2 regions of the Brevibacillus sp. FIR094 genome follow, and region 1 is predicted to be linked to the other one. Evidence: a T-box and tRNA genes for the amino acid it is inferred to sense, from the RefSeq annotation. Region 1 holds a T-box; the other holds one or more tRNA genes.

The links. A T-box is a leader RNA that pairs with one kind of tRNA and senses whether it is charged. The one in region 1 lies ahead of tyrS (tyrosine--tRNA ligase), so its partner is inferred to be a tRNA-Tyr.
Region 2: it has a tRNA-Tyr gene. The T-box ahead of tyrS (tyrosine--tRNA ligase) is inferred to sense a tRNA for this amino acid. The anticodon was not compared.

Annotation. Positions count from the first base shown of each region.
Region 1 is NZ_JBEAES010000003.1:180,922-185,347, reverse strand. It holds gene ACQ5DJ_RS03800 (MerR family transcriptional regulator) at 1-276, shown strand, start outside; gene ACQ5DJ_RS03795 (MFS transporter) at 308-1,519, shown strand; gene tyrS (tyrosine--tRNA ligase) at 1,578-2,846, opposite strand; T-box leader at 2,903-3,132, opposite strand; gene ACQ5DJ_RS03785 (ATP-binding cassette domain-containing protein) at 3,208-4,426, opposite strand, start outside.
Region 2 is NZ_JBEAES010000007.1:99,589-104,014, reverse strand. It holds gene ACQ5DJ_RS07685 (TlpA family protein disulfide reductase) at 1-283, shown strand, start outside; gene ACQ5DJ_RS07680 (hypothetical protein) at 456-653, shown strand; gene ACQ5DJ_RS07675 (YycC family protein) at 982-1,152, shown strand; gene ACQ5DJ_RS07670 (thioredoxin family protein) at 1,180-1,746, shown strand; gene ACQ5DJ_RS07665 (hypothetical protein) at 1,812-2,120, shown strand; tRNA gene ACQ5DJ_RS07660 (tRNA-Tyr) at 2,219-2,303, shown strand; tRNA gene ACQ5DJ_RS07655 (tRNA-Leu) at 2,349-2,430, shown strand; gene edeQ (edeine self-resistance N-acetyltransferase EdeQ) at 2,595-3,032, opposite strand; gene edeP (edeine non-ribosomal peptide synthetase EdeP) at 3,330-4,426, shown strand, end outside.

The DNA of each region.
Region 1 (4,426 bases):
GTGGAAGTGGCGCGTCTGCTTACTCACGATTTGCAGACCGAACCACCGTTTACCGTTAAGCGATTGCCGGAAATTCCGTTGATGGCTACGCTCATCCATCATTGCCGGACGACGTGCCGTTGCAATGCGAGTGTCGAATTGGCGATGTGGATTGAACGAAATGGATATCGGATCAAAGAGAATGAACCTCGTCGTGAAATTTGTATTCGTCGTGAAAATCCCGAAGACCCAGACTCTTATGTTGCCGAGCTCCAGATTGCCTTAGAAAAAGCTTAACAATCGAACATGTGGAGAGGAGATTCAGCTTTTGAACAGACAGCAACAGTTCCTGACTTTTACCTTATTTCTATTAACTTTCGTTCTGGGTACGAGTGAATTTGTCATCATCTCGCTGCTTAGTGATGTGGCATCAGAGTTGGGCATATCGATTTCAACAGTAGGATCTCTCGTGTCAGCCTTTGCCATTTCATTTGCCATCGGTACACCGATCTTAACCGCTATTTTTAGTCGATTTGCCAAGTATCCACTCATGCTCACATTGATCGGCATCTTTATTACAGGGAATATACTTACTGCCCTATCCGAGACGTATATGTTGCTTCTTGTTTCCAGAATCTTGACTGCTGTTGTGACCGGGGTTTTGATTGCACTTGCCATGGCGGTTGCCAGTGAAACGATGCCTGCTGAGAAAAGGGGAACCGCTATTTCTATCATTTTTGCAGGCTTCACGATCGCCAGCGTTATTGGGGTGCCACTTGGTACATTTATTGGGCAATGGGGAGGTTGGCAAATGGCCTTTTGGTTTGCGGCTCTACTAGGCGTCATTTCACTCCTTGCAAGTGCAACGACCATCCCGAAAGGATTGAAGGGATCGAGGAGTTCCTTGCAAAAACAAATCGGGTTACTGACCCATAGACGTATCATCATCGCGTTTTTTATCCCGGCATTAAGTATCGCAGCAACCTACACAGTATATACGTATTTAACTCCTTTGCTGCAAGAAGTGCTCTTCGTACCGAACCAATCTATTAGTCTCGTATTTTTACTCTACGGGGTCATTTCGATCTTTAGCACGTTGATTGGTGGAAAACTGGCCGCTCACAACGGGATTGGAAAGCTCCGGTATGTGTATCTGATGCAAGCCGTTATTCTCGCATCTCTTTATTTTTCGTCCCATACCCTTCTCGGTGGATTCATCAGCTTATCCTTTATGGCCTTGGTCGTTTATATCATGAATTCCACGATGCAATTGTACTTTATTGATTTGGCCGATAAACATTTCCCGGCTGCCAGAGATTTGGCTTCCTCATTAACTCCTGTGTCAGTCAATGTTGGGATCGCTCTCGGATCAGCTTTGGGTGGATTTATTACGACAAACCGTGAACTCATTGATGTTTCCTGGGCTGGTGCGATTGTCGCGATCGTGGCATCGTTGCTGACTTTTATCAGCTACAGTCTAGATCGCAATGCGATGTCCTTCCACAATCATACGGTGGAGGACTGTCAAACACGAAAGTAATGCAAATATAAGAAGAAGCTTCCCTTCATGTTTCTAGGGAAGCTTCTTATTCCTTCATCTATTGAGACAATTTTACCAAGCTGTAGTTTTTCTTGCCTTTGCGGATAATGATGAAGCGTCCGCCGATAGCGAGACTTGGCGTTACTTCCAGTTCGAGATCGGTAACGCGCTCGCCATTCATGGAGATAGCGCCTTTTGTAATATCCTCACGTGCTTGACGCTTGGATGGCTCAATGCCAATCTCAACGAGCCAGTCGACAATGTTCTTCGTTTCGAGGGTAGATTCGTACGTCGGCATTTCTTTGAAGCCTTGCTCGATCTCGTCTGCCGATAGCGATTTAATATCACCAGTAAACAGAGCTGCTGTAATGCGCTTCGCCTGCTCCAGCAATTCCTCGCTATGCACAAATCTCGTCATTTCCTCAGCTAGCGCTTTTTGCGCCTCGCGTTTATGTGGCTCGGTCTGTACTTTTTCAGCCAACTCTTCAATTTCCTCTTTGGAGAGGAATGTGAAGTATTTCAAGTATTTCACAACATCGCGGTCATCGGTATTCGCCCAGAATTGGTAGAATTCGAATGGTGTTGTTTTGTTTGGATCAAGCCAGATGGCTCCTCCCGCTGTCTTCCCGAATTTCGTACCATCTGCCTTCAGCATCAGAGGAATGGTGAGACCGAATGCTTTTGATTCTGATCCTTCTTTTTTGCGGATCAGATCGAGACCGCTAGTGATGTTGCCCCATTGGTCGGAACCGCCGATTTGCAGCTGAACATCTTCATGTTTGTACAGATGCAGGTAATCCAGCGACTGCAGAATTTGGTAGGAAAACTCCGTAAATGAAATTCCGCTATCCAGTCTGCTCGACACAACATCCTTGGCAAGCATCGTATTGATGCTGAAGTTTTTACCGTAATCCCGCAAAAATTCAATGACATTGATTTTATGCGTCCAGTCGTAGTTGTTCACCAAACGGATTTGGTTGTCGCCTTCTGTAATGAACAGCTTTTTCATCTGCGCGGTGAGTTTGTCGACGTTCTCCTGAATTTGCTCCAGTGTTTGCAAAGAGCGCTCGGATTGACGGCCGCTCGGATCGCCAATCGTACCTGTTGCACCACCGATCAAAATGACCGGACGATGACCAGCGAGCTGGAAGCGTTTCAGTACCATGAAAGGAATCAAGTGACCGATATGCATACTGTCACCTGTTGGATCTACACCACAATATAACGAGACTGCTTTTTCATTCGTTAATTCTCGCAGCCCTTCTGCATCTGTTTGCTGATTGATGGCTTCGCGCCATTCGAGTTCGTCGATAATATTCACTGCCATACACTCCTTCAATCTCCTATGGTAAAAATAAAAAATCGTCCCTTGTCTATTGTAGACATAGGGACGATTGAATAACCGTGTTACCACCCAACTTGCACCAATGGACACATGCGTTAACGCAGGCCATTCATGCCACTCGTAGCGATTTATCGTTCGCGATTCCGCTCGGCATTACCCGAGATACTCCAGAGTGTAATTCGCTCGCTTATTGTGTACCGGGTTCCATCAACCCCCGGCTTTCTAGAACAGGGAATAAGCTGCTACTGAGCTCTTTCAACGTAAGTTTCATATGAAATTAAAGTCAGTATATTGAATTCAAATAGCAATGTCAACCATGTAGCAATGATTCCGCCACTATCCCTTATTTTATTTTCGTGAGACCATCGGAAGTTAGTTCATAAACAGTTGTTGCGACCTCATGCAAATACCGTCGATCATGCGAAATACTGATAATCACACCGTCAAAAGCCGTTAAGGCGCGGCACATAACAGGAGTCGTCAAAGGACTGAAGTTTCGGGTTGGTTCATCCAGTATTAATATTTCGCACTGATCCAAAATCATTTTTACCAGGAGCAATTTCGCTTTCTGTCCCCCAGATAAGTTTTTAATGGGTTGATGCATCTCCTCTTTTGTAAATTTCATACTGCCTAAATGAGTATACGCTTTTGTCATCGCATCTTTATTCCCGGTTCTTTCCAAGTATTCAATCGGTGTTTTCGTTGAATCCAGTCGGTCTTCATAGTTTTGGGGCATATAACCGATCTTTAATGACGAGTGCTGGACTAGCTCATCCATGATCTTTTTCAACAATGTCGTTTTTCCGATCCCATTTTCCCCAATAATCGCGACTTTTTCTGGGCCCTTGATCGATAGATGAATCTGTTTCGTTAGCTGTTTGTTCGCTATTTGCAGTACTTCCAAGGAAAATTCGAGGATTTGCTTACTACCGGGCACATGTACAGCAGAATCAAATCGGAATTCGCTAGCTTCTTCTACACTTGGTGCCTCTAGAAACGTTTCCGACGCTTTCTCCATGCGCTCTTTTTGATTTTTCAGAGACTTGATTTTCTTTTGCAGTCGCGGGTCTGACCGGGCTACATTCCGATGTTGATGTTCTGCCTTATTCCAAACGTCATGCCATTTCTCCATTTGCTTTCGATGATCAGAAGCTTGTTTTCTGGCCATCTGCTCTTGTTTGTTCAAGTGACTCTCGCGATTCGCGAAGTAATTTTCATAGGGTTCTCTTGAAAACGTATATTTGGGTACTTGCTTGCGCTTCGTCAGTTCCATATGAAGAATACCGTTTGCTGTATTCGCAATAAATGTTTCGTCATGCGATACATATATGACAGGAATAGCCGTTTGTTGGATAAATTCTTCCAGCCATTCCATCGTTTGAATATCCAAATCATTCGTAGGTTCGTCCAGTAATAGAACATCAGGATTCTTTGCCAACAGACTTAAAAAGCGGTATTTGAAACGCTCACCACCGGACAGAACACCCATCTTTTTATCTGAATCCAATGCATGAATGCCGAGATCATCCATCGCTCTCACCAGTTCTTTGCTCCATTGATTT
Region 2 (4,426 bases), on a different contig from region 1:
AAAAGTCTATGAAAAATACGGCGGACAGGTTGATCTGTATGGCGTGAACGTCACGAGCAATGACAGCCCGGAAGCAGCTATGGCCTTCGTCACCAACTACAAGCTGACATTTCCGATACCGATGGACGTAGCTGGTACTGTGTCGAACCGTTACAAGGTGATGGCATTCCCAACTACTTACTTGATTGACGCGGATGGGATCGTACGAAAGAAGATAATCGGAATGGTTGATGCGCCTACACTGGAGCTAGAACTGCGCCAGTTGTTAAGTCCAAAGCCATAGGGAAGGTTCATAAGTCGCTTGGAGAGAATTCTCCAGCGGCTTTTTCTATTTGTTGACAAGTATGACAAGGCCCATTTTGCAGGTGCATATCTTGATTTTGTATGCTTGCCTAAAGAGCGAGGGTGTTCTCCTTCATAGACTGGAGTGATCCAGGGCAAAGGGAGGAAAACGGATGGCCAAGGGCAAAAAGATCAAGAAGAAGAATTCGCGACAGCACCCCAATCAAGTACAGCTGAAGATCGTAACGTCCCATACATGTCAAGTATGCAAGAAGCAATGTGCACGAGGGTTGGCATATCTGGAACAGATGTCCCAGCCCGGCGCGATCGGCTTTGGTGTACCATGCATCCTTACTAAGCAAAAGCCATAGTTCGTCCTTTTCCATGTGCGGAATATGTGTTTTCGAGAGAGAGTCCCTTCGCGTGCGGATAGAAGGGATCCACAGCCTGCCTCCAATTTGGAGCTGCCTACGGGTGGCTCTTTTTCATTTTTCATGAGGAGATAGGGGTGGATAAATGTGACTAAAGTGGTTCAGTAGAGGGGAAGGATACGTGATACTGGTGATGCTTATTTGGCAAATAGGCAAGAAAACGTTTTTTAAAAGGCTCCCGAGTGCCAAGCTTGTATGCTGGCAGGTTTAACGGCTGTGTATTATACTGAAGGGACTGATGAAAGCAAGGGAAAGGGGCAAAAATGACATGCGTCCATTACAAATATCACCAGAGACGGCAGTCAAGCTGGCGGAAGCGCTTCAGGTACCCTTGGAACGTCTGATGCACATGCCGCAGCACATCTTGTTGCAAAAAATGATGGAGCTGGCTAATCAAGAAAAGGAAGCAAACGAAGCAGCGAATAAAAACCAAGAATAGGCGAGCGATACAAAAGGAGGAGAAAAGATGGGGGCAAACGTAGCACATAAATTCCGTACGGGGCTCAAGCCACAAGCGTTTGTGGAAAGCATGACAAAAAATCAGGATACATACCAAAACTGGTCGGATGCATTTTCATGGGAGGATGAACAAGACCGTGCGTTTTTTGCTTCGCTCCAGCATCGTGATGACCTCAGATGCTTGATTTTGGCTGCGGAATGGTGTGGAGATGTCGTTCGCAACCTGCCAGTCGTCTTGCATGCCTTGAAAGAAACAGACATGCCAGTGGAAATCATGGTGATGGAAGAACACCTCGATCTCATGGATGAGTTTCTCACGATGGGCGGTCGGGCGATCCCTGTTGTTATTTTCGCGGACACGGGTGGACATGTTCTGGCAAAATGGGGACCGAGACCGAAGCATGTCCAAGCTGTCATGACGGCGTTTAAACAGCAAAATCCGGACCGAAACGCACCAGATTATGAAGACAAAATCAAAGTGGCACGTGCCGAAATGCTCGAGCAGTATGGTGAAGGCACTGGCTACCAGCAAGTGATTGTCAAAGAACTGAGAGAGCTGCTTTCCTCGATCTAATCTATCACATCAATAATAGGCGGAGTCACGGCTCCGTCCATTTTCATGCAGAAGGGCTGAATAACATGTATTACTACGGGAATGAAACCATTATGTCTTTGGAGCAGGTGCTTCGTTTAAAGGCATCAGAAGTTCGAATTCTGGAGTGGGTACGTACCTACGAGTTTTTAGAAAACAGCTATGGGATTGATGAAGCCGTTCCCTACTTCTTGGAGATAAAATGTGAACAAGAGCAAGTGAAGATTCGCAAAAACCGTATACTAGACTTCCCGGAATACTCCTGTGAGGGAGAAGCAACATTTCAAGAAGTAGACGAAGCACTGCGCGTCTTTCACGAGTGGGCACAGGAGATCTTAGCGAAAAAAGAGAGTTAATCAAAAAAAATATTGACGTAAAAGAAAGTTCATGGTAGATTAATAAATGTCGCTTCTGGTTGAAGAGAGTAGACTCAGAAGATAGACAGCACATATGTGGGGAGATAGTGAAGTGGCTAAACACGGCAGACTGTAAATCTGCTCCCTCCGGGTTCGGCGGTTCGAATCCGTCTCTCCCCACCATTGATTTTCTATCGATGATGTGCTATTTTATTCATAGTTTCACATGCCGGTGTGGCGGAATGGCAGACGCGCGCGACTCAAAATCGTGAGGGAAACCGTGGGGGTTCAAGTCCCTTCACCGGCACCATATTAAAAACGAATGCACACTAACCATGATGTTTAAAGACACATGGAGGGTGTGCTTTTTTATTATACGAGAAAACAATTCAAACAGCGGCGAGTCTAAGACTTGATTTTTAGGTCTTAGGTCGCCGCTGTTTCATTTTTGGGGAACGAAAATAGCTAGCAAGCTTAAAAGTTCAATTCTGCAATCGTTTCACCAAACAGAACCATGCCATTTTTTTGAAATCCGAGTGAAGCGTAAAGGTTTTCGGCAGCTACGTTTGCTGGGGCATAACCAATGACAATTTTTTGACAATCGTCTTTTGCTTTCAGTATATCAATGACTTGCGAAATTGCAGCACGTCCGTAGCCTTCCCGTTGATACTTGGCATCAACTAAGAGTCTGTAAATCCAGTAGTTTCCATCGTCGGGGTCCAGCCCATACATGACAAAGCCAACCATCGTGTCCTCGTGGTATATGGCCAAAGGGACAAATGTAGTTTGAAACTTTGCTTCGGCGATGGAGTAGAGGTTCGGGGCAACAAAATCACTCTGTTCAGGAGTAGGTTCCAGTTCAATACACTCTTCCCAGTTTTCCAAGGTTACTTCACGAAGTGTCACAGACATCTAATCACATTCATCCTTCCGGTAGTTTTCTACCAATATATTACATTTTATCCTACGTGAAAAGGCAGACAAAATCAATAGTGAGTACAAATTTTTTCCATTTTTTGCGGCGCTAGAATAAGGAAAAAAAGATGGAATTCATTCAATTTTCAGAAATAACATTTTATGGAAAATTCATTTGACACTATAGAAGAGTCATCTATATAGTTGGTATTGGAAGTATTTGTAACTAAAAAGATTTTTTACCATGTTCGAATTGTGATTACATCTGCACAATTTCGAAAGGGGGGATATGCATTGCGCCAGGATAAGAAGCAATCGAAGATGGGATATCCTTTAAGTCATCCACAAAAGCGTATCTGGTATACGGAAAAATTACATCCACAGCTTCCTATCCATACCTTAGGGGGGGTGGTGCGGGTTCAAGGAAAGGTGAAACTGGAAGTACTGGAAGCGGCCATTCACCTGTTCGTTCAAAAGAACGATGCTTTACGACTCAACTATCAGGAAGAAGAAACAGTCCTTCAGTTTGTTGGAGAGTATGAACCGCAGCCATTGCAGGTCTTTGATTTTAGACAGGAACCGAATGCCTCTGATCGGTGCAGACAATTCCTTCAAGCTTTGTTTGCAAAGCCGTTTTCGATCGGACAGGAGCCTCTATTCTACTTTTGTCTGATTCAACTGAGTGACGAAGAAGCGGGATATTTTGTAAAGTTTCACCATTTGATTGCTGATGGTTGGTCCATCTCCATTATGACTGAACAAATTGCTCACTATTATGACACGTTGTTGGCTGGCGGTACCGTTCACGTAGGAGATGAACACGCTTATCAAGCATTTGTCGACAGGGAGCATGCCTATTCTCAGTCTGAGAGATTTGAAAAGGACAAGCGATACTGGCGGGACAAGTTTCAGAGCTTGCCTGTGATCACGACATTACAAAAGGCAACAGATACGAGCGAAGGCAAGCGCAAAGTCTATGCATTCAACCGTGAAGATTCGACAAGAATACGCCAGTTTGCAGACCAGATGAAATGCTCGCTTAATTCCTTGTTTGTAGCTCTCGTCAGTCTTTACCTTCAGCGTTGTACGAGGCAAGAAGAAATCGTGATCGGTACGCCTCTGTTAAACCGTTCAGGTAAAGTGGAGCGCAAAATATTCGGGATGTTCACCAGCACCATGCCATTTCGTCTGGCAGTTCCGATGGAAATGGATGCCTTCGATTATGTTAAACATGTCAACAGGGAATTGACTTCCTGTTTTTTTCATCAGAAATATCCATACGATTTGCTGGCTCAAGAATTGGAATTGAAGAAACATGGCTATGACAGCCTGTTTCAGATTTGTGTAAATTATTACAGCACGCAGCTGCCCTTCACCATTGGCGGGTATTC